Regions from separate parts of the Vibrio taketomensis genome, predicted to be linked through region 2. Evidence: predicted binding sites of a transcription regulator. Region 2 holds the regulator's gene; the other holds the start of a gene.
What was found. Region 2 encodes PurR, which represses purine synthesis genes. Its sites were predicted from a motif close to TNANGNAAACGTTTNCNTNA; they were not measured.
Positions count from the first base shown of each region.

Region 1 (11,362 bases), 1.3 Mb from region 2:
TTGTTCGATGATTTTTCTTTCGCAGCTTGGCGAGCAAGTTGGCGTAGACGTTGACGGTCTGCTTCTGGGTATAACTCCATGACTTGGTCAATTGCCGCATCGCCCTGCTCAACCACACGATCACGCAACTGTTCTAGCTTGTGTAGAACCGCCGTGTTTTGTGAGTGCTTGTTGCGAATTTTATCTAGCGCAGCTTGAATTTGCTCTGCATCTTCAAATTGCATTAGTTTACCGATGCGCTGCAGTTGGCGACGACGCGCTTCGTTTTTAAAGCGTTGTGCATCGAGTACCGCGTCTAGAAGATCTTCACTTAGCGGCATTTTCTTTAGAGTAGATGAACTGAGGTCAACTAGCTCTACGCCAAGCTTTTGCAATGCTTCCATATCGCGTTTCATCTCGGATTTACTAACCCAGATGATCTCTTCTTCCGGTTCCCATGGCGCTTTCTGATTTTTACGTGCCATTTATTTTGCCTTATTTGACTATCTATTCCTCTATTTTAACAAGAATCGTGGGGAGAATGCGAAATTCTTGTTATCCTAGAAAGAATACTCACGATAATTTAGATGAAATATGGACGTAAAAGAGCAAGTTGCTCAGCAACGCGCTGAGCTAGAAGCGGCAGTTGCGAAAGCGCTGGAGATGGCAGCGGTCAAAGCTGACGCTGCTGAAGTTGCCATTACTAAGTCGACTGGCTTAAGCGTTTCTACTCGCATGTGTGAAGTAGAAAACGTTGAGTTTAACAGTGATGGTGCCCTAGGTATTACGGTTTACCGTGGTCAACGTAAAGGCAGTGCATCTACGTCTGATCTAAGTGAAAAAGCGATTCAACAGACAGTATTGGCGGCATTAGATATTGCCCAGTACACGTCAGAAGATCCGTACGCAGGTCCTGCGCCAAAAGAATTGATGGTGCAAGAAATTCCAGATTTGGATCTGTTCCATCCTGATACGCCAGACCCTGATTACGCCGCTAAAGTTGCGATTGCTGCTGAAGAGCGAGCATTGGCCTACAGCAGTAAAATTAAACAAAGTGATGGTGCAAGCTACGATAGCCATTACGGGGTAAAAGTTTACGGTAACAGCCATGGTTTATTAGCGAGCTATGCGAGTAGCCGCCACAGCACCAGCTGTTGTGTGATTGGTCAAGGTGCCAATGGCGAGATGGAGCGTGACTACAGCTATACTATCGCCCGTCATAAAGACGAATTGTGGGCACCGGAAATCGTGGGGCAACAAGCGGCAGAAAAAACCATCAGTCGCCTTGATGCCAAACGCTTAGCAACGGGCAAATACCCAGTGATGTTCGCCGCTGACGTTGCCACTGGGCTACTTGGTCACCTAGTGATGGCGATCAGTGGCGGTAACCTTTACCGTAAATCTTCATTCCTACTTGATCATCTTGGTAAGCAGATTTTGCCGAGTTGGTTCAATGTTTCTGAGCGTCCACATATCCTACGTGGTTTAGCATCAAGCCCATTTGATAGCGAAGGTGTTTACACCCGTGATACGGAAATTATCACCGATGGTACGCTCGCGACTTACCTGCTAACCAGTTATGCAGCGCGTAAGATGAACATGATACCGACTGGCCATGCGGGCGGTATTCACAATTGGTTTGTACAATCGACAGGACAAAGCTTTAAGCAGATGCTAAAAGAGCTGGGCACTGGCTTATTGGTAACGGAAGTGATGGGCCAGGGTGTGAATGTGGTCACCGGTGATTACTCTCGCGGTGCCGCCGGCTTTTGGGTTGAAAATGGCGAGATTCAATACCCAGTATCGGAAATTACCATTGCCGGAAACCTTAAAGAGATGTTCCAGCAAATTGTTGCTGTTGGTAGTGATGTCGAAACCCGTTCACAAATTCAAACCGGCTCAATCCTGCTGGAATCACTAAAAGTGGCAGGCGAGTAGCTTTAGTGAGCATAAAAAATCCCAAGCTTTGGCTTGGGATTTTTGTATTTGGCGTATTGTTTGTAGGGTGTGAGTTACTCACCCCATTGGGCTTCAAACCAACTCTCAAGAATGACCACCGCTGATTGGCAGTCGATATTGCCTTTTGATAGCGCTTTGTAACCGCCCATCGAAAATAGCTCAGCACGCGCTTCAGCAGTTGATAGACGCTCATCATGCAACTCCACCGGCAGGCCATAACGACCTTGCAGACGCTTAGCAAATTTCTTCGCGCGTGGCGTAATCGTTTCTAAGTCTTTGCCGTGCAAATCAGTTGGTAACCCAACTACGAGCAGGTTTGGCTGCCATTCTTTGATTTGCTTTTCGATATCATCCCAATTTGGAATACCGTCATTGGCTTTGAATGCCTTAAGTGGTGACGCCGTGCCGGTAATTTCTTGGCCGATAGCGCTGCCAATGCTCTTGGTGCCAAAATCAAAAGCCATGATGGTTCTATTAGACATAGTGCTTACTTCAAAAATAAATAGGTAATGGGTTGGTCGATTATGCGTGGCCAATATCGCTAGAGAGCTGTGCGACATCGATTCCCAGCATCTGTACCGCTTTTTGCCAACGGTCACTCACTGGCGTATCGAAAATCACGCTCGGATCGGCTTCAACTGTCAGCCATGAATTCTCAGCAAGTTCGACTTCCAGTTGACCCGCTTCCCAACCGGAATAACCGAGTGCAACTAAGTATTGGTTTGGTTCTGCTTCAGTACCGAGCACACTCAAAATGTCTTTTGAGGTGGTGACGGAAATGTGATCTGTCATTTGGATACTGGATTCGTAGCGATCTTTCGGCTGGTGGAGAATAAAACCACGATCTTCAGATACTGGACCACCGTTAAGTACCGGCATCGCCAAGTTATCGGTTTTAAGTTGAGGGTGCACGGGTTGCACATCGACTTGCTCGAGCATTTTGCCGACCGTGATCTCAATTGGTGAGCTGATCATCAGACCCATCGCACCATCTTGATTGTGTTCACAAATGTAAATAACGCTGCGCTTGAAATAGGGATCTTTCATCCCCGGCATCGCAACCAAAAAGTGGTTAGTCAAATTCATAACAATCCAGCCTTATGTCAAGCCAAGTTGGGGCGGCAGGCGCCCCATATGGATTTTACTTATTCACGCGACGTTCAATGGCATCCATCAATTTGCCCGTGATCGAGATATCAAAGGCAGCTTCGATTTCGCGAATACAGGTTGGGCTGGTCACGTTGATTTCAGTTAGCTTGTCGCCAATGACATCGAGGCCAACAAAGATCAGACCTTTTTCTTTAAGTGTAGGCGCTACAGCTTCAGCGATCTTTTTATCTGTTTCACTCAGAGGACGCGCTTCACCACGACCACCTGCCGCCAAGTTACCGCGGGTTTCACCTTTAGCTGGAATGCGCGCTAGACAGTAAGGCATTGGCTCGCCATCCACCACTAGGATACGTTTATCGCCATTGCTGATATCTGGCACGAACGTTTGTGCCATTGCGTAGTTTTGGCCCAGATTAGTCAGTGTTTCAATGATGACTGAAACGTTTGGATCGTTTTCTTTTACGCGGAAAATTGATGCGCCACCCATGCCATCCAGCGGCTTAAGGATCACATCGCCATGCTCTTCACGGAAGGCTTTAATTTTCTCTGCTTTGCGTGTCACGATGGTGGTTGGTGTCAGTTCTGGGAACCAAGCCGTGAACAATTTTTCGTTACAGTCACGCAGACTTTGCGGTTTGTTAACGATCAATGCACCTTCGTCTTCAGCACGCTCAAGAATGTAAGTCGCGTAGATGTATTCGGTGTCGAAAGGCGGATCTTTACGCATCAGTACCGCATCTAAATCAGCCAGCTTAATGGTTTGCTCGGACTTAAACTCGTACCAACCGTTTGGATCTTCTTTAAGCTCAACGATTTTGGTATCAGCAATTGCCACACCTTGGTCTAGGTGCAGATCATTCATTTCCATGTAGTGGATTTCATAGCCACGACGTTGCGCTTCTAGCAGCATTGCAAAGCTAGAGTCCTTTTTGATGTTGATGGACGAAATAGGGTCCATCACGATGCCAAGTTTGATCATGATCTTCTCCGATTAGCCAAGATCGCCAAAGCGAACTTGTAGGGCGGTAATTGCCGTTAACGCTGCGGTCTCAGTGCGTAAAACGCGAGGGCCTAGCAGTGTTTCTTCAAATTGGTATTCTTGGGTCATATCGATCTCTTGAGCGGATAAGCCGCCTTCTGGACCGATTAACAAGCGTACTTTTTCAACGGGTGTTGGTAGTGTATTGATTGAGTATTTAGCGCGTGGGTGAAGGTTGAGTTTCAAACCGTCATACTCTTCAGCGCACCAATCTTCCAATTTCATAATTGGGCGAATTTCTGGCACGGTATTACGGCCGCATTGTTCACAAGCGCTGATAGCAATTTTTTGCCACTGTTCAAGTTTTTTCTCAAAGCGCTTTTGATCGAGTTTTACGCCGCAGCGCTCAGAGATCAGCGGAGTGATGGTATTCACACCAAGCTCAACCGATTTTTGAATGGTGAATTCCATTTTGTCACCACGAGAAACAACCTGACCTAAATGCAGATCTAATGGTGATTCACAGCTACGTTCAATACGCTCGGTGACTTCTACTTCCACCGATTTTTTTGATACAGCACTGATAACAGCCGGAAACTCGGCGCCGCAGCCATCAAATAGCAACACTTCTTGACCGACTTGCATGCGCAGTACGCGGCCAATATGGCCGGCTGCATCTTCGCTTAATGCCACGATGCCAAGTTGGTGAATGGTTTCTGGGTGATAAATTCGAGGAATACGCATCGGTAATCGTTCCAACGTAGTTGAGTTTTATAGAGAATAACATGGATGCGTTAGGCAGAAAAAACAAGGGGCGCTCTGCCTAACCGATGTTTATAGCTTGCGGCAGGCTTCAACCACAAATGGGTTGTGGTTGCCTTGAACCTTGGCAATACGCTTATCACGTTCACATTCCCAAGCCTTTGCCGGGTAGGTTTTGTTCCATGCCGTCATGAGGTTACGTTGCTGTTTGGAGAGCTTGAAGCCATATTCTTGACTCATGTAAAGGTAAGTTCGAGCGATCGATCCGCGAGCGCGATCTGGTGGCATTACTTGGCGCTGTTTAAAGTTAACTTGCATCTCACAGCGACCATACGTCACACCATCTACACCGTTCCATTGGCTAAAGTTAAAGTTAGAACGGTCACCATTGACCTCGCCGATAGCAGGGGTGAGGTTATGTAGGTCGGCTTCCATTCGCTTAAATTGTTTATCACGACGTGAACAGTTTTTGCGACCACCATCTTGCCAACACTTCAATTGATGACCAAATTGCCATGCAGGGACTACATGTTCCCACTCGATGCGAGTGGCGCGTACTTTCTGCGTTTGTTTGCGAATTTTGTAACCGCAGCCGTCAAGATCTGGCACACCTTTCTTACCTTGCCAATTGATATCACAGCCGCAGTAAAAACTGGTGTTGTAGTTAATATCTTTCTCCAGATCTTTGTAGATAGAAACTGCTTCGCGTTTGGCGGCAGAGAAAGAGGTTGGTGGCGCAGCAATCGCGCTGCTGGCTGTAATAACCAGTAAAAGAGATAAAAGTTTACGCATCAAAAAGTATTAACAAAGAATGGCTTTTTGCATCATAACACTCAATTTATCTTCTTTTCGCTGATAATTTTACAATTAGGATAGCTGGCGACCAGTAAAGCTCAACAGCTGCTGACATTTTTGGCAGCGATAACTGGCTTGATGACGAATCACTTTATTATGACGACGAATAGAGAGTGGGTATTGAGTACATTGGCACTGGTACTCAAAGGTTTTTCCTTGGACCGAATTGACGTTAAAGGAATGAGTCGTATTGGCGGCAATGCCAAATACGGACTCCATTACCCCTTGCCATTCTCTGCCGTGTGGACGCACTCGGCCGTATACTTGATAAGTGATCAGGTGAGCAACTTCATGTGGAATCACTTCTTCTAGAAAAGCGCTTTGGTTTTCAATGAACAACACTGAATTAAGGCGAATCTCGTTGAGTTGCAGATAAGCTTTACCCGCCGCTTTTCCACGCAGAGCGAAGCGTAAAATAGGTTTAGGAAAAGAGCGCTTAAATGCCTGTTCCGCTAACTGTAAGCAGTGAGTGACTTTTTGTTGAGCTCGATAGCGAAGTTCTATATCCACGATGATCCTAAGGGTAGTGCCAGAGACAATTCAGCCCAGCAAATGGGCTGGGCTGAGGCATAATAGCGTGATAAAACTTATCTGTTAAGGATGATGCTTTTTCTTAATCACTTCATGGTAACCGTGCCAAGTGGCATAGCCAAGAATCGGCATGGTGAACAACATGCCGATACCATAGGTAGCAAAACCAATGAGAATGCCGCCGCAGATAATCGCCGCCCATACTGCCATGGCTGGGATATTGGAGCGTACGGCGTGAAAACTGGTAAACACTGCCGTCATCATATCCACTCTCCGTTCCATCATCAGAGGAATAGAAAACGCAGAGATGCTAAATACCGCGCAAGCTAAAACGAAGCCGACGATCGATCCAATCATTAAGAAAGGCAAAAAGTCAGTTAGTGGGGCGCCTTGAACTGAAGGGTAGAGAGCATGCAATAGCGCAGCAATACGCATCCAGAATATCATGCATACCGCCAACAGTACGGCAAAGGCCCATTGTGAGCTTGAGTTGCGGCCAATTGCCTTGATGGAGTGCATCAGGTTAGGGTTATGACCTCGCTCTCGCGCCCAACTAGCATCGTAGAGGCCGAGTGCGAGAAAAGGGCCAATCAACATATAGACCACGAGGCTTGGCATGATCACTAAGTGGGTGCCTTGCCATTGCACCAGCAACACGATGCCGACTGCTGCGGCCATAAAGCAGATACCGTAGAAAGCACTGATCAGCGGCAAGCGTACAAAGTCGTGCAGTCCAAGCGCCAGCCAATGGAATGGGGCACTAATGCTGACTGTATTACAGGGGAACGTGCGCGCGTACTCATGATTGGGCACGTGTTTCCGATCCTGCTTAAGTTCTGATGGATTATTTACCGTTCGAGGCATGTCTCCTCCTTGATTGTCTCTCACTGATGCAACTAGCGCTGCGTGGCTATGAATGATGTAGGCTAACGTTAAGACATCGAGTGACACCGGTAGGAAACTTCCTCAGACTCTTTACCTGTTCCAGTAGGTGTACGCTTCGTGAGCTGCATCATGGTTTTGTGCGTTACAAATAACTTTTTTTTTAACTATTAACAGAGATCGGAAAATTTACAAATTATTCGCCAATCGAAAGCTGCGGCAGGAATGATTGAAAATAGAGAAGCAATAAAAAAGCCCTCGCAGTAGCGAGGGCTGATAAATCAATCACATTCAGTGAGGCTGGTATGAGGTGTTATTTGATACCAGCGAAGTCGCGTAGCATTGCTGCTTTGTCGGTTGCTTCCCAAGGGAACTCTTCACGACCGAAGTGACCGTATGCAGCCGTCTTTTTGTAGATTGGTTGCAGTAGGTTCAACATTTCTTGTAGACCGTATGGACGTAGATCGAAGAACTGACGCACGGCTTCGATGATGATGTCGTGTGATACTTTTTCAGTACCAAACGTTTCGATCATGATAGACGTTGGATCCGCTACACCGATTGCGTAAGAAAGTTGAATCTCACAACGGTCAGCCATGCCAGCCGCTACGATGTTTTTCGCTACGTAACGCGCCGCGTATGCTGCACTGCGGTCTACTTTCGATGGATCTTTACCTGAGAATGCACCGCCACCGTGACGAGCTGCGCCGCCGTATGTATCTACGATGATTTTACGCCCAGTCAGACCACAGTCACCCATTGGACCACCGATAACGAAACGGCCAGTTGGGTTGATGAAGTATTTAGTTTCTTTGTTTAGCCATTCTGAAGGAAGAACTGGCTTGATGATCTCTTCCATTACCGCTTCGCGAAGATCTGGTGTAGAGATTGAATCACAGTGTTGCGTTGAAAGAACAACCGCATCGATACCTACGATCTTACCTTGATCGTATTGGAACGTTACCTGAGATTTTGCGTCAGGACGTAGCCAATCTAGTGTACCGTTTTTACGCACTTCTGCTTGGCGTTGAACCAGACGATGTGAGTAAGTGATTGGTGCGGGCATAAGAACGTCAGTTTCGTTACATGCGTAACCGAACATGATGCCTTGGTCACCAGCGCCTTGCTCTTTTGGATCTGTTTTATCAACGCCTTGGTTGATGTCTGGCGATTGTTTACCGATGGTGTTTAGGACTGCACAAGAGTTAGCATCAAAGCCCATGTCTGAATGCACGTAACCAATTTCACGTACCGTTTCACGAGTCAGTTCTTCGATATCGACCCATGCAGAAGTCGTGATCTCGCCACCAACCATTACCATACCGGTTTTTACGTAGGTCTCACACGCAACACGTGCTTTCGGGTCTTGTTCTAGGATCGCATCAAGAACCGCATCAGAGATCTGGTCTGCAATTTTGTCTGGATGGCCTTCTGAAACAGACTCAGAAGTAAATAGGTGCTTAGCCATGTGAGCTCCACTTTTGTCGCTTGTACAGGAGTTTCCCGTACTAAAAATAATCTTAAGGAGTGTAGGTGTTTCTACATCTAGACGTCTATTTTAAATTCGCTTGGTTACAATTACTCTTTTTGAAAAGAGCGAAACAAACGTTTGCATGCAAATTTGATATTAGTGTTGTATTTAACAATTTCGCGGAAATTATCCGAAATTTTGTCTGTTTTTTGTCTGGAAAACGTTTGCAGTGCTGTTGGGGCTTTGAGAGAATACGCGCACAATAACTCCCTCGAACAATAAACTCGCTTACTTGCACTCAGGAGCAGACATGTCTTCTCGTAAACATCTTGCCAATGCAATCCGCGCTCTAAGCATGGATGGTGTTCAACAAGCTAACTCTGGTCACCCAGGCGCACCTATGGGTATGGCTGATATCGCTGAAGTACTTTGGCGTTCACATCTAAACCACAACCCAGCTAACCCAGAGTGGGCTGATCGCGACCGTTTTGTACTGTCAAACGGCCACGGCTCAATGCTGATTTACTCTCTATTGCACCTAACTGGCTACGAGCTATCAATTGACGATCTGAAAAATTTCCGTCAACTGCACTCTAAAACACCAGGTCACCCAGAGTACGGCTACGCACCAGGTGTTGAGACAACGACTGGTCCACTAGGTCAAGGCATTACTAACGCAGTTGGTATGGCGATGGCAGAGAAAGCACTGGCTGCGCAGTTTAACAAAGAAGGCCATAACATCGTTGACCACCACACTTACGTGTTTATGGGCGACGGCTGTCTAATGGAAGGTATCTCGCACGAGGCATGCTCCCTTGCTGGTACGCTAGGTCTTGGTAAGCTCATCGCATTCTGGGATGACAACGGTATCTCTATCGATGGTCATGTAGAAGGTTGGTTCTCTGACGATACACCAAAGCGCTTTGAAGCCTACGGCTGGCACGTAATCCCAGCAGTAGACGGTCACGACTCTGCAGCAATCAATGCAGCGATTGAAGCGGCGAAAGCAGACCCACGTCCAACGCTAATCTGTACTAAAACCATCATCGGTTTTGGTTCACCAAACAAATCTGGCTCACACGACTGTCACGGCGCGCCACTAGGTGCGGAAGAAATCAAAGCAGCGCGTGAATTCCTAGGTTGGGAACACCCAGCATTTGAAATCCCTGCAGACGTATACTCTGAGTGGGATGCAAAAGCGGCAGGCGCAGACAAAGAAGCAGCGTGGAACGCAAAATTTGACGCTTATGCAGCGGCGTACCCAGCAGAAGCAGCCGAGTTTAAACGCCGTGTAAACGGTGAATTACCTGCAGAGTGGGAAGCGAAAGCAAGCCAAATCATTGCTGACCTTCAAGCAAACCCTGCCAACATTGCATCACGTAAAGCATCACAAAATGCACTAGAAGCGTTTGGTGCAATGCTACCAGAATTTATGGGTGGCTCTGCTGACTTAGCACCGTCTAACCTAACCATGTGGTCGGGTTCTAAATCGCTAGAAGCAAACGACTTCTCTGGTAACTACATTCACTACGGTGTACGTGAATTTGGTATGACTGCAATCATGAACGGTATCGCACTGCACGGTGGTTTCGTTCCTTACGGTGCAACCTTCCTAATGTTCATGGAATACGCTCGTAACGCAATGCGTATGGCGGCACTAATGAAAGTGCAAAATATCCAAGTGTACACGCATGACTCTATTGGTCTTGGCGAAGATGGCCCAACTCACCAACCCGTTGAGCAAATCGCATCACTACGTCTGACTCCAAACATGAGCACATGGCGTCCATGTGACCAAGTTGAATCAGCAGTAGCTTGGAAACTGGCGATTGAGCGTAAAGATGGTCCATCAGCGCTTATCTTCTCGCGTCAAAACCTAGCACAACAACCACGCTCAGCAGAGCAAGTGGCTGACATCGCTAAGGGTGCTTACATTCTTAAAGATTGTGCTGGCAAGCCAGAGCTTATTCTTATCGCGACTGGTTCTGAAGTTGAACTAGCAGTGAAAGCAGCTGAAGAGCTTACAGCAGCAGGTAAAGCTGTGCGCGTAGTATCAATGCCATCAACCGATGCCTTTGATAAGCAAGACGCTGCTTACCGTGAATCAGTACTGCCATCAGACGTAACAGCACGCATCGCAATTGAAGCAGGCATTGCGGACTTCTGGTACAAGTATGTAGGTTTCGATGGCCGTATCATCGGTATGACAACCTTCGGTGAGTCAGCACCAGCAGAGCAACTGTTTGAAATGTTTGGCTTCACGGTTGAAAACGTGGTGAACACTGCAAACGAATTGCTAGCGTAATGCTGAGCTAACACGAATAAAGCCTCGCGATAGCGGGGCTTTTTTTGTGACAGAGAGAGTGAATACAAGTACCATTCATAGCCACAACACAAAACAGGCGATGGAATTATGCTGAAAGTTGCGATCAATGGATTTGGCCGAATCGGTCGTAATGTATTACGCGCTATCTATGAGAGTGGTAAGCACCAACAGATTAAGGTGGTGGCAGTTAATGAACTGGCGCAACCAGAGGCAATGGCGCATCTATTGCAATACGATACGAGCCACGGACGATTCATCAAACGTGTTGCTCATGATCAAGAACACCTTTATATCCAACATGATAATGGTGAACGAGATGCAATTCGTATTCTGCATCTTCCGACCATAGAGCTGTTGCCTTGGCGCGATCTTGAGGTCGATATCGTTTTAGATTGCACGGGAGTTTACGGTAGCCGTGCTGATGGACTTGCGCATATTGTAGCCGGTGCGAAAAAAGTATTGTTTTCTCACCCAGGTAGCAATGATCTCGATAACACCATTATTTATG
Region 1 covers NZ_AP019649.1:2,615,378-2,626,739, reverse strand. The annotation lists gene yjgA (ribosome biogenesis factor YjgA) at 1-464, opposite strand, end outside; gene pmbA (metalloprotease PmbA) at 574-1,917, shown strand; gene ruvX (Holliday junction resolvase RuvX) at 1,992-2,420, opposite strand; gene Vt282_RS12130 (YqgE/AlgH family protein) at 2,461-3,024, opposite strand; gene gshB (glutathione synthase) at 3,080-4,027, opposite strand; gene rsmE (16S rRNA (uracil(1498)-N(3))-methyltransferase) at 4,040-4,771, opposite strand; gene Vt282_RS12115 (endonuclease) at 4,862-5,581, opposite strand; gene Vt282_RS12110 (SprT family zinc-dependent metalloprotease) at 5,657-6,154, opposite strand; gene Vt282_RS12105 (DUF2189 domain-containing protein) at 6,239-7,039, opposite strand; gene metK (methionine adenosyltransferase) at 7,371-8,525, opposite strand; gene tkt (transketolase) at 8,839-10,833, shown strand; gene epd (erythrose-4-phosphate dehydrogenase) at 10,942-11,362, shown strand, end outside.
Region 1: the regulator PurR is predicted to act here: its motif matches at 8,741-8,760, upstream of metK (methionine adenosyltransferase).

Region 2 (11,362 bases):
CAATCTCTGTTCCATCACCTAAAGAAAGGTTGGAATATCAGCGGAATAACAGATCGTTTTATCGATCCAATTCCAGCTCAAATGCGCACCGGTAAACGTTGGTATGAAGGTACTGCGGACGCCATTTATCAAAATATGAGCTTTATGCAACTGGCTGATCCAGACCAGGTATGTATTTTCGGCTCAGATCATATCTACAAAATGGATATCAAGCAGATGCTTGAATTCCATAAAGAGCATGAAGCGGCGCTAACCGTATCGGCTCTGCGTATGCCATTGTCTCAAGCGTCTCAGTTTGGCGTTATCGAAGTAGACAACGATGGTCGCATGGTTGGCTTTGAGGAAAAGCCTGAGAATCCGAAATCGATTCCAGGTGACCCTGAGCACGCGTTAGTTTCTATGGGCAACTACGTATTTGAAGCGAAGACTTTGTTTGCTGAGCTAATCGAAGATGCTGACAATCCAAATTCATCTCACGATTTTGGTAAAGATGTTATTCCAAAGATGTACCCACGTGGTGATGTCTTTGTGTATGACTTTAGCCGTAACAAAATCACGGGTGAAAAGGAAGAAGTGTATTGGCGTGATGTGGGCACGATTGGTGCCTACTGGGAAGCGCACATGGACTTACTTAAGAAAGATGCGCCGTTCTCACTGTATAACCGCAAATGGCCGTTACACACATTCTACCCACCATTGCCTCCGGCAACGTTTACCGACTCGGATAATGGAAGAGTACAAATCATTGATAGCTTAGTATGCAACGGCAGCCTTGTTAGTGGTTCTCGTATTGAGAAGTGTGTGCTTGGTTTCCGCAGTAATATCGCTTCTGCATGTGATATCAGCGAGAGTATTCTGTTAGGTGATGTCAAAATCGGTGAAGGCTGTGTATTGCGTCGAGTGATCGTCGATAAAGATGTTGATATCGCTCCAGGGACGCAAATTGGTGTCAATTTAAAACGAGATCGAGAGCAATTCCATGTCTCAGATGAAGGAATTGTCGTGATCCCGAAAGGAGCGAGAGTTGGTTACTAGAGATTTATCTGTCCTATTTGTTGCCTCTGAAATTGAAGGATTGATCAAAAGTGGTGGCTTGGCTGATGTCGCCAAGGCACTGCCACAAGCGCTATTCGCTTTGGGTCATGACGTTAAAGTGGCAATACCTGGGTATCGTAAGATTAAAGATCTCGCTGATGCGCCAGTGTTACTAGAAACCAAACTAGAGCATTGGCCGCATACTCCGTATCGCGTGCGTCGTATGTCGGTAGGAGATTTACCTGTATTGGCTATCGAGTGCGACCAATATTTTGCTCGCGACGAAATGTATTCCCAGTACAACCAAGCCTACCCAGATAATGGCGAGCGTTTTTCGTTCTTTAGTGCTGCATCTCTCGACATGCTGCCTAAGTTAGAATTTCAGCCAGATATCATCCATGCCAATGATTGGCATACGGGGTTTGTACCTTACTTACTCAAGCATCGTTACGCAGAGCATCCATACTTTGCCAATACCAAGAGCATTATTTCTATCCATAATGCGGTATTTAAAGGGGTGTTTAGTTATGACGAGTTGCCAACCTTGGTTGAAATGCAAGGGCGCTACGCGCCAGATGCGGCGGTCAGTGTTAGCCATGTCACTATGCTTAAAGCCGGTGTGATGACTGCGGATAAAATTAACGCGGTTAGCCCAACGTATGCACAAGAGCTTAAAACTGAGTTAGGCAGTCACGGTATGGCAAGAGAATTTCGTGCTCGCGAACATGATTTGGTAGGGATTCTCAATGGCTGTGATTATAGCGATTGGAATCCTGCAACGGATGAGTACATTCCGCGCAAATACCATGCTGAATTGTCTAGCATGTTGGAAGGTAAGGCAGCCTGCAAACAGGCTTTGCAGCAAAGAGTCTGCCTACCAGAAAGAGACACTGCAGTGTACGGTATGGTTTGTCGTTTGACTAACCAAAAAGGTTTGCACTATCTGTTGCCAATTTTGGAGCGTTTCTTAAAGCTCGATGCTCAATTGGTGATTGTCGGCACGGGCGATCCAATTCTGGCGACACAGTTGGCAGAGATCGCTGCACGTCACCCAGAGAAATTTGCTTTTGTCGAAGCTTACAGCAACGAATTAGCTCATCTAGTTGAAGCGGGTGCAGATTTCTTCTTAATGCCCTCTGAATTTGAGCCTTGCGGTTTAAATCAAATCTACAGCATGGCTTATGGCACATTGCCAATAGTGCGTGCGGTGGGCGGGCTAAAAGATACGGTGGCAGACTATGATATCGACCCTGAAATTGCTACAGGATTTGCGTTTCTTGAGCCTGAGCCAATAGAGCTTTTGAGCGTGATGCAACGTTCGTTATTGTTCTATTTGCAAAACCAAGCAGAAATGCAACGCGTTCAGTTACGAGCGATGAAGCAGCAATTTTGTTGGAAGAAGGCGGCTGAAGAATACTTATCTCTGTATCGAAGTGCATTCCACTAGCCAGTTTTTGGTCTGTTCATTAACAGAAAAGGCACCACACGGTGCCTTTTTTACATTTTTCTCGTCTTAAATCCTCATAAAGTGATATATGATTTATTAGTATCAAACAACAGTATGCTAGGCTTCGTCGGTCTTAGTGTTATCTAATCTATTTTGTAGCGTAAATGAGTAATACCTTGCTGTTTCATAAAACCTATTTACATCCAACAAGCAAAGAATGGGTTGTCTTCGTTCACGGAGCTGGTGGTAGCTCATCAATTTGGTTTAAACAAATCAAAGCATACAAAGCGCATTTTAATCTGCTGCTTGTCGATCTTCGTGGCCACGGTAAGTCTAATCAGTTACTGAAGGATCTGATCTCAAGTCAATACACGTTTAAATCAGTGACGTTAGACATCCTACAAGTCCTCGACCATTTAAAGATTCAGTCCGCGCACTTTGTTGGTATGTCATTAGGCACTATTATCGTACGAAATTTGGCAGAGCTTGCCTCAGAGCGGGTGAGTTCGATGGTGTTAGGTGGAGCAGTAACTCGCTTAAATACGCGTTCACAATTTTTGGTGACACTCGGCAATACGTTCAAGCACGTCGTGCCATATATGTGGCTTTATCGTCTGTTTGCTTACATTGTCATGCCACAGAAAACTCAGCGACAATCAAGGCATTTGTTTGTACGTGAGGCGAAAAAGCTGTGTCAGAAAGAGTTTAAGCGCTGGTTTAGACTCGCATCGGAAGTGAATCCATTGATGCGCTGCTTTAAAGAAAAAGAGCTACCGATCCCAACGCTATATTTGATGGGCGAACGGGACTACATGTTTATTCAGCCGGTACGAGAAATGATCGCAGCACATAAACTGAGCCAACTACGAGAGATCGCCGACTGTGGGCATGTGTGCAATATTGAGCGCCCAGACGAATTCAACCAACATTCGATTAACTTTATTCATCAGCAAATTCGCTAGTACCGCATTGCCAACATAAGGCGAATTGTCCTTCATTGATTTCACCGCACTCTGAGCATTGCCATTCTGGTAGCGAGTGCGGCTGTTCAAATTGTTTAACCAGGGCTTGCGCTGCAGGTGCTTGGCTGACGTCAAAAAGCCAGACATGGGGCTCGCTAGAATCGCCAAAAGGTACTTCACCTTGTAAGCCAAAAATACCTTCGCCACGGACTTCACACTCAATATTATGTGAACGCAAAAGCTCACAGACAATGTGAGCTTGTGGGGGATTCGCTGCGCTGAATATTTTCACTAAGTTACTCCGTATTAAGCGTGACTTTGCGATTGCCCATCACGTTTAAACTTTGCCATCACCCATTTTGCAATGATAGGGAATAAACCAAGTAGCGCGAAAGACACTAATACTGATGGCGATACGATGCCAGACAAACTATCGATTTGCGCTAACTGTGTACCGGCGTTGAGATAAACAGCTGTGCCTGGCAGCATCCCTAGTTGACTGACTAAGTAGAAACGCGCGGTTGTGATTGGGGTTAGCCCCATCAATAGGTTGATCAGGAAAAATGGAAAAACGGGAATTAAGCGCAGTGAGAATAGATAAAACGCTCCGTCTTTGGCTACACCTTGGTTAATGGCGTTAAGCTTATCGCCAAACTTCCCTTGTACCCAGTCTCGTAGAAGAAAACGACTGCTGAGAAAAGCCAGTGTCGCACCAATGGTACTCGCAAAAGATACCAAAAGTAAGCTAGTCCAGAAGCCAAATAGCGCAGCACCTAACAACGTAACAACCGCGGCTCCCGGAATCGAAAACGCAGTGATAGCAACATATATTGCAAAGTATGTGATGGCTGCTAAAACGAAATTTTGCTCGATATAAGCAGCAAGAGCAGCTTGTTGCGCTTTGGCATTTTCTAGCGTGAGTTGATCACCAAATTGGGTGATTAGAAAGGCGATTAATCCTATTAGCAACAGGCCAAAAATCAGTTTCTTGTTCATCTTTGCTCTCCTTATACCTAGCCTGTATTAAGCTTAGTATCTAAATTTGCTGCGTTGATGAAATATAAGAACTTATAAGTCGCGAAAAACTTTCAAAAAAAAGCCAGCGAGATCGCTGGCTAGATTAAGTTAGTGCTGTAAGCGTGCGAGCAATTCCTCTCGGCGGGCTAGGGGGACAACAGACCAATGGGTGCCCTGTATCGCGCCCTCAAGCGACCAAAGAAGCTCGAGGCTAACCTCACTAGTATGAGAGTTACGAATCGCTTTAAACGCCTCTAGAGAGCCAGTTTGATGTAGCTGCTGAACGTCTTCAATGCCTGCTTTTTTAAGCATACGTTCAGTCGCTAGACGTAAATTAGGTAAATCTTTAATACGGGTTGGTTTTGTTTCAGCTTGAGAAGACTTTTCTACTTGCGCTCTGGCATGCGCAGCTCGAGCTATCTCAAGGGCTTTTTCACTGTCGTTATACCATTCTTCACTGAGTGCGAAGTACTTGGTGACAACAGGGAAACCGCGTTTGTGATAAATATAAGGTTCAAAACCCAGTTGCTTAAATTGTTTTCTTAAAGTGCTGTCAGCACGGATATGAAGCTTATTGTGTACGACTAGGGCAAACATGGTTTCGTCTGCGAAAATCCCAAACCCACCAAACATAGAGCGAGATTTAATGCGACCTAGTGGCTCAAATAGCCTCATTGAGTCTTTCAGTATTGGTTTATCCATTCAGTACTTTCTCGGTGTATGTGTATGTTAATACGCCACCAAATCAGGTCCGAGAGAATAGCAGGTAATGCAGGTATCTGGAGGTTAATCAGTTAACGTGTGCATTTCTACCATCGGCAACCCCGCTACCATACAGTCATGTTGAATCATGAATATTTAGGCCGGTGGCTTTGCGTCCCATCTTTTCAGAATGGTTTGCCCTGTGCGTGACTTAATTTGCTTTGCTAAAGATTAAAATACTTCTTGTAAGAAGTATCAGCATACTATGGAAGAATTGTGATCTTAATGCAAGAATAAAGTCTGAAATGTAACATAGCTGATGGTGAGACCATCAGCTATTGTTTTATTAATCATCGAGTTAGTTAATTTTCTTAACCGTAGAGCGCTCAACGATTTCTGGATGCATTTCAAAAACTCGCTTATCGTGTTCTTTATTTTTGATGCGCTCAAGTAGGATTTCAAACGCGTTTTTACCTACACGACGTTTTGGTTGGTGAACCGTTGTTAGCGGTGGAGAGAAGTACTCTGCCAACTCGATGTTGTCGTAACCGATCACCGACATATCTTCTGGAATACGAATGCCTTTTTGCTGTAGGCGACTCATTAGACCAAGTGCCATGGTATCGTTAAAACAGAAAATTGCCGTAGGACGCTTGTCCATTGCAACGATTTGGTCAGCGGCAAGCACGGCAGTGTCACACTCAAAGTTACCTTCAAGAATCCAATCTTCATTAACCGTAAGGTCTGCTTCTGTCATCGCACGTTTAAAGCCTTGAATACGCTCTTGGCAAACGGCTTTTTCGAAGTGACCACTTAAACATGCGATATCTTTGTGACCATGCTCAATGAGGTATTTGGTCGCTAGGTAGCCACCTTCTTCTGAGTTGTCGATGATCTTATCGACTTGAGAGCTCTCTGGGCCCCAGTCCATAACCACTTTAGGAATGTCTTTATGGCGGTCTAGCATTTCGCTCAGTTCTTCGGTTAGGTCTGAACACATTACCAAAATACCGTCGACACGTTTTTCCGCTAGCATGCGAATGTAGTCACGTTGCTTCTCGTAGATACCACCCGTATTACAAAGAATTAGCGTGTAACCTTGGCGGTAGCAGTAGCTCTCAACACCATCAATGACTTCAGAAAAGAACAGGTTAGTTGATTGCGTTACTAGCATACCGATAGTGCGTGTGCTATTACATTTTAGACTGCGAGCGACTGCGCTTGGTGCGTAGTTTAGCTCTGTAACCGCTTCCATTACACGTTCTTGTGTTGCTTCAGCAACAAAGCGCGTTTTATTAATCACGTGCGATACAGTTGTTGTCGATACGCCAGCTAAGCGCGCAACATCTTTTATAGTGGCCATAAGGTATGATCCTATCTATCGCTGCCACATCCGCTATTCACATTATTGGGAATAAATTGGCAGTAAGTATTAGAAATACAAAAACCGCTTGAGAGCAGCGGTTTGTACTTAAGTTATATTAATTTATCGTTTGCGATGACGATTTTAGACCGCATTGACGCTGGTAGCAAATGAAAAACCATCATCGCAGCTTGGGGCGTGTATGCTATTCCGCTTCGCCGGCCAAATAGTTACAGTCGAGTTCAAGGAACGCAACAAGCAATGAAGTGACGGCTGAATAGAAACCAAATGAGTCAAGTGCTTGGCTTTTCGCGGCGAACTTAGGTACCCAATTTAGAATATAACGGCGAATAAACGCCTCTTGTTCAATCAGCGCATCTTCAAAATGGCCTTCTTGCTCAAGCTCGTTAGTGCGAATAATCATATTGCCCAGCAGGTCGAGTTCAATAGCGATATGATCCGCAGGCTCATTCAAACTTTGATTGATTGCCACGCCATGTTCTGCAAGCAGCGCTTCCATTTCTTTGGCTGGCTCATCATGTAGAAGACCTGTTGTGCCGACATACATCGAAGCATATGGCAAAGCAGACTCTTTATCTGATTTCAGGAACAGATCGCAGAAGTCAGCGGCGAGTTCAAGTTGGCCATCTTCACGGTCAATTTGGCGGTTAAGCGCGTCGACTAGGCGATCAACAGATGGTTTAAGGGTTGGGTTTTCGCCTAGGCCAGATAAAAAGCCACGAATTTCAGCGCTTTGGTATTGATCCAATTCAGCTTCGGTCAGCTCTTTGGCAAATAAACTAGAAAACCACCAGTAAATTTCTGCACGCTTTTCGTTAAACGCTTTGAGTTCTTGCATCTAAATAATGCTCCAAGTTTGTGTTCTATTTATATTTTAGCGAAGAAAAATGAATAACGATAATGCCTATTGTGACTAAATGAGTCTTAAAATGGCAAATTGTTAACCGATGAGCTAGGGTTGTCTTGAATCAATAAAAATCATCTTTCTTGATTTTAATGTAATAAATACTAGAAATGTTACGACATATGAATAGAATACAACGGAAATTGATTCCCAATGTAAATAAAGTGGTTTAGATGAGCTATCACGTTTTAGTTGTAGAAGACGACGCAGTGACTCGCAGTAAGCTAGTTGGTTACTTTCAAAATGAAGGTTACACCGTTAGCGAAGCGGAGAGTGGCGAGCAGATGCGCGACACGCTACAAAGTAATTCGATTGACCTAGTAATGCTAGACATCAATCTTCCTGGTGAAGATGGTTTGATGTTGACGCGTGAACTTCGTAGTCAATCGGACATTGGAATTATCCTGGTAACAGGACGCACGGATAGCATTGATAAGATCGTAGGCCTAGAAATGGGCGCAGACGATTATGTAACCAAACCATTCGAGCTTCGTGAATTGTTGGTTCGCGTTAAAAACTTGCTGTGGCGTATTTCTGCCGCGCGTAACGCGGACAGCATGGTTGAGCAAAAAAATGATACCAACATTGTGCGTTTCGGTGAGTGGATGTTTGATATCCAACGCCGTGCATTGAGCCGCAATGGTGAACCGGTAAAATTGACAAAAGCAGAATACGAATTGTTAGTCGCACTTTCTTCATACCCGAACCAAGTGCTAAGTCGCGAGCGTATTTTGAATATGATCAGCCACCGTGTCGATGCGCCGAATGACCGTACGATTGATGTACTGATTCGTCGTATGCGCGCGAAGATGGAATTTGATCCGAAGAATCCACAGATTTTTGTGACGGTTCATGGCGAAGGCTACATGTTCGCTGGTGATTAGTCGCTAAGCATCAATAAAAAAACCGAAGCTAATGCTTCGGTTTTTTTATGTCTAATTCGCTATCAGCGTAGCGTTATACTCGGCTTTCAGAGGCTTCAATGCTTTTCTCTTCGTAGTCAGAAACCCAATTACGTAGCGATTGCCAAATACGGCCTAGTGTTTCATGCCAGTATTGCTCGGTTTGCTCTAGGTAAATCGCTTTCGGAGTGTATTTACTCCAGAATTGATGAATCTCGTTTTGCGCTAAGTAGTTGGTCGGCGCTGGGTAAGGGTCAAGGCCTGCAGAATGGAACTCGTTCAACGCGCGCTGCATGTGGCTCGCTGAAGTCACTAACACCACTTGTTTACGTTTAACGAATGCAGCAGCTTGGCGCGCTTCTTCCCATGTGTCTTTGGCGGTTTCTAGCAAAATAATGTCAGATTTTGATACGCCCAAGGCAAGTGCCACTTTGGCCATCATGCGAGCATTGCTCACTTCTGTACCGCCCGAGTAGCCAGACAAAATCAATTTAGAGCCAGGATAAATGCGCATGATGCGAATTCCTTCCGCCAAACGCATTAATGCCGTGCGGCTCAACTCTGATGTTGGTGGGATTTCATCATCAACAACATGCCCACTGCCCAACACCATCACATAATCAATCGATTTGTCGACAGGCAAAAAGGTCGTGAACTGGCGCTCTAGTGGCATCAGTAAGCGTGATGTGACCGGTTGGAATGATACGAGGAAAATACCAATAAAAGAGAACAGCACCACAAAACAGCCGGTTTTCTGCTTTCTGGTAAACATAATTAGCATTAAGCCGAAGAAACCAATGATAAGCATCGCTGGTAATGGCATAAGCAATGAAGATAAGACTTTTTTCAGCTCAAACATACATAAATAGTCCGAAAAACACCAGTTGATTATAAAATAAGAGAATCCCTATTTATATCTGCCTTTCTTGTGACAGAATAGCGGAATAGAGGGTCTTATGGCCTTTTGATATGATTTTTGTAGTTGTTTGTTGATTCTTTGCACAAAGCGAGGAATTAAGCAGCGAGTTTCCTGAATCGAAACACACGCACTTTGCCGCTTAGGGCATATCAGACACTACGCAAAGGGTTCGAACCATGCGTCCCGAATAAAGATTTTACTCTTTAGTGGAGAGGATTCTCGTTTAGCATCGCTAGGCGACAAACCTCTCGTTGTGACTAAAATGCTGTTTGCTCGAACAAATTTACCACAAAAGGTCAGCAGACCTTCAACATGATAACCCAAGCCGCTGTGACAGAAGACCGCAATTTCGACGATATCGCCCACAAATTTGCAAAAAACATTTATGGTTCCGACAAAGGTGAGATTCGCCAAATCATTGTTTGGCAGGATCTTGAACAGGCCCTTGCTTTACTCCAAAGTGATCAAACGAGCTTAAACTTGCTGGATGCAGGTGGTGGTCTCGCGCAAATGTCACAAAAAATTGCCAAACTCGGACATCAAGTTGCGTTGTGCGACTTATCGTCTGAAATGCTGCAATTGGCGAAGCAAGATATCGAAGCCAACGGATTGCTTGAGAACTACCGTTTTATTCACTCTCCGGTACAAGAGATTGCTCAGCATATGTCTGAGCCTGTGGATATGGTGATGTTTCACGCTGTGATGGAGTGGTTGGTGGATCCGAAATCGGCGCTAGAAACCGTATTAGAACAGGTCAAACCTGGCGGCGTGGCGTCTATCATGTTCTACAACCATCATGGTTTGGTATATAAAAATGTGGTGTGTGGCAACTTACCGCATGTATTGGAAGGCATGCCGCATCGCAAGCGTTTTAAACTGCAGCCACAAAAAGGCCTAGTGCCACAAGATGTCTATCAGTGGATCGAAGACGCAGGTTATGAAATCTGCGGTAAATCCGGCATCCGCTGTTTTAGTGATTACATTGGCAATCGCGCCAATATGGGTGATTACCAGTTTGAAGATGTATTGGCTTTGGAAGAGAAACTTTGTCGTCAAGAGCCATACCTCTCATTAGGTCGATACATACATGTATGGGCACAAAAGAAAAATAAACAGGAATAACAATGAGTGAGATGACTCTCAACGTTGCTGAGCAGCCTATCGATGAATTGGTAGGTTGGGTAAAGCAGCACGATTTCTCATTGAATCTAACAAGCGAAAGGTTGGCTTTTCTTATCGCTATTGCAGTGTTAAGTAATGAAAGGTTTGATGAAGAATTGGGTGAAGGTGAGCTCCATGACGCGTTCACTATCGTCACTCGATTATTTGAAGATACCGGCGAGGCATCGGCGTTTCGTGCCAACAATGCCATCAATGAATTGGTAAAACAGCGCCTAATTAGCCGTTTTACCAGTGAAGTGACTGACGGCGCGAGTATTTACCGTTTGTCACCGTTAGCGGTGGGTATCACGGATTATTACGTTCGTCATCGCGAGTTCTCGAAACTGAAACTATCGATTCAATTGTCGATGGTGGCGGATGAAATGGCGAAAGCGATTGAAGCGGCGCAAAAAGGCGGTACGCCGGGTCATTGGAAGAAAAACGTGTATGGCGTTTTGAAATATTCCGTTGGCGAAATTTTTGACCAAATCGATCTTAACCAACGTGTGATGGATGAACAGCAGCAATCAGTGAAATTGCAGATTGCGGAGCTGCTCAACAAAGACTGGCGTGAAGCGATCAATAACTGTGAATCGCTACTGTCTGAAACTTCGACCACACTACGCGAGCTGCAAGACACCCTGCAAGCTGCAGGTGATGAGCTGCAAACCCAAATTCTGGATATTCAGGAAATCGTCTACGGTGATGAGGAACTGGAGTTTATCGAAGAAACACTGTTTGGCTTGCAGATGAAGCTTGATCGCATCACCAGTTGGGGCCAACAAGCGATTGACCTATGGATTGGTTACGACCGTCACGTACACAAATTTATCCGTACCGCGATTGATATGGATAAAAACCGTGCCTTTAGCACGCGTCTACGTCAGTCCCTTAAAGATTACTTCGATATGCCTTGGCTACTGACGTAT
Region 2 covers NZ_AP019649.1:984,494-995,855, forward strand. The annotation lists gene glgC (glucose-1-phosphate adenylyltransferase) at 1-1,035, shown strand, start outside; gene glgA (glycogen synthase GlgA) at 1,025-2,482, shown strand; gene Vt282_RS04585 (alpha/beta fold hydrolase) at 2,647-3,444, shown strand; gene Vt282_RS04590 (putative signal transducing protein) at 3,422-3,736, opposite strand; gene Vt282_RS04595 (TVP38/TMEM64 family protein) at 3,751-4,440, opposite strand; gene Vt282_RS04600 (TfoX/Sxy family DNA transformation protein) at 4,570-5,163, opposite strand; cyclic di-GMP riboswitch class I at 5,276-5,373, opposite strand; gene purR (HTH-type transcriptional repressor PurR) at 5,522-6,526, opposite strand; gene torD (molecular chaperone TorD) at 6,732-7,385, opposite strand; gene torR (two-component system response regulator TorR) at 7,625-8,335, shown strand; gene elyC (envelope biogenesis factor ElyC) at 8,409-9,212, opposite strand; gene cmoM (tRNA uridine 5-oxyacetic acid(34) methyltransferase CmoM) at 9,585-10,394, shown strand; gene mukF (chromosome partition protein MukF) at 10,397-11,362, shown strand, end outside.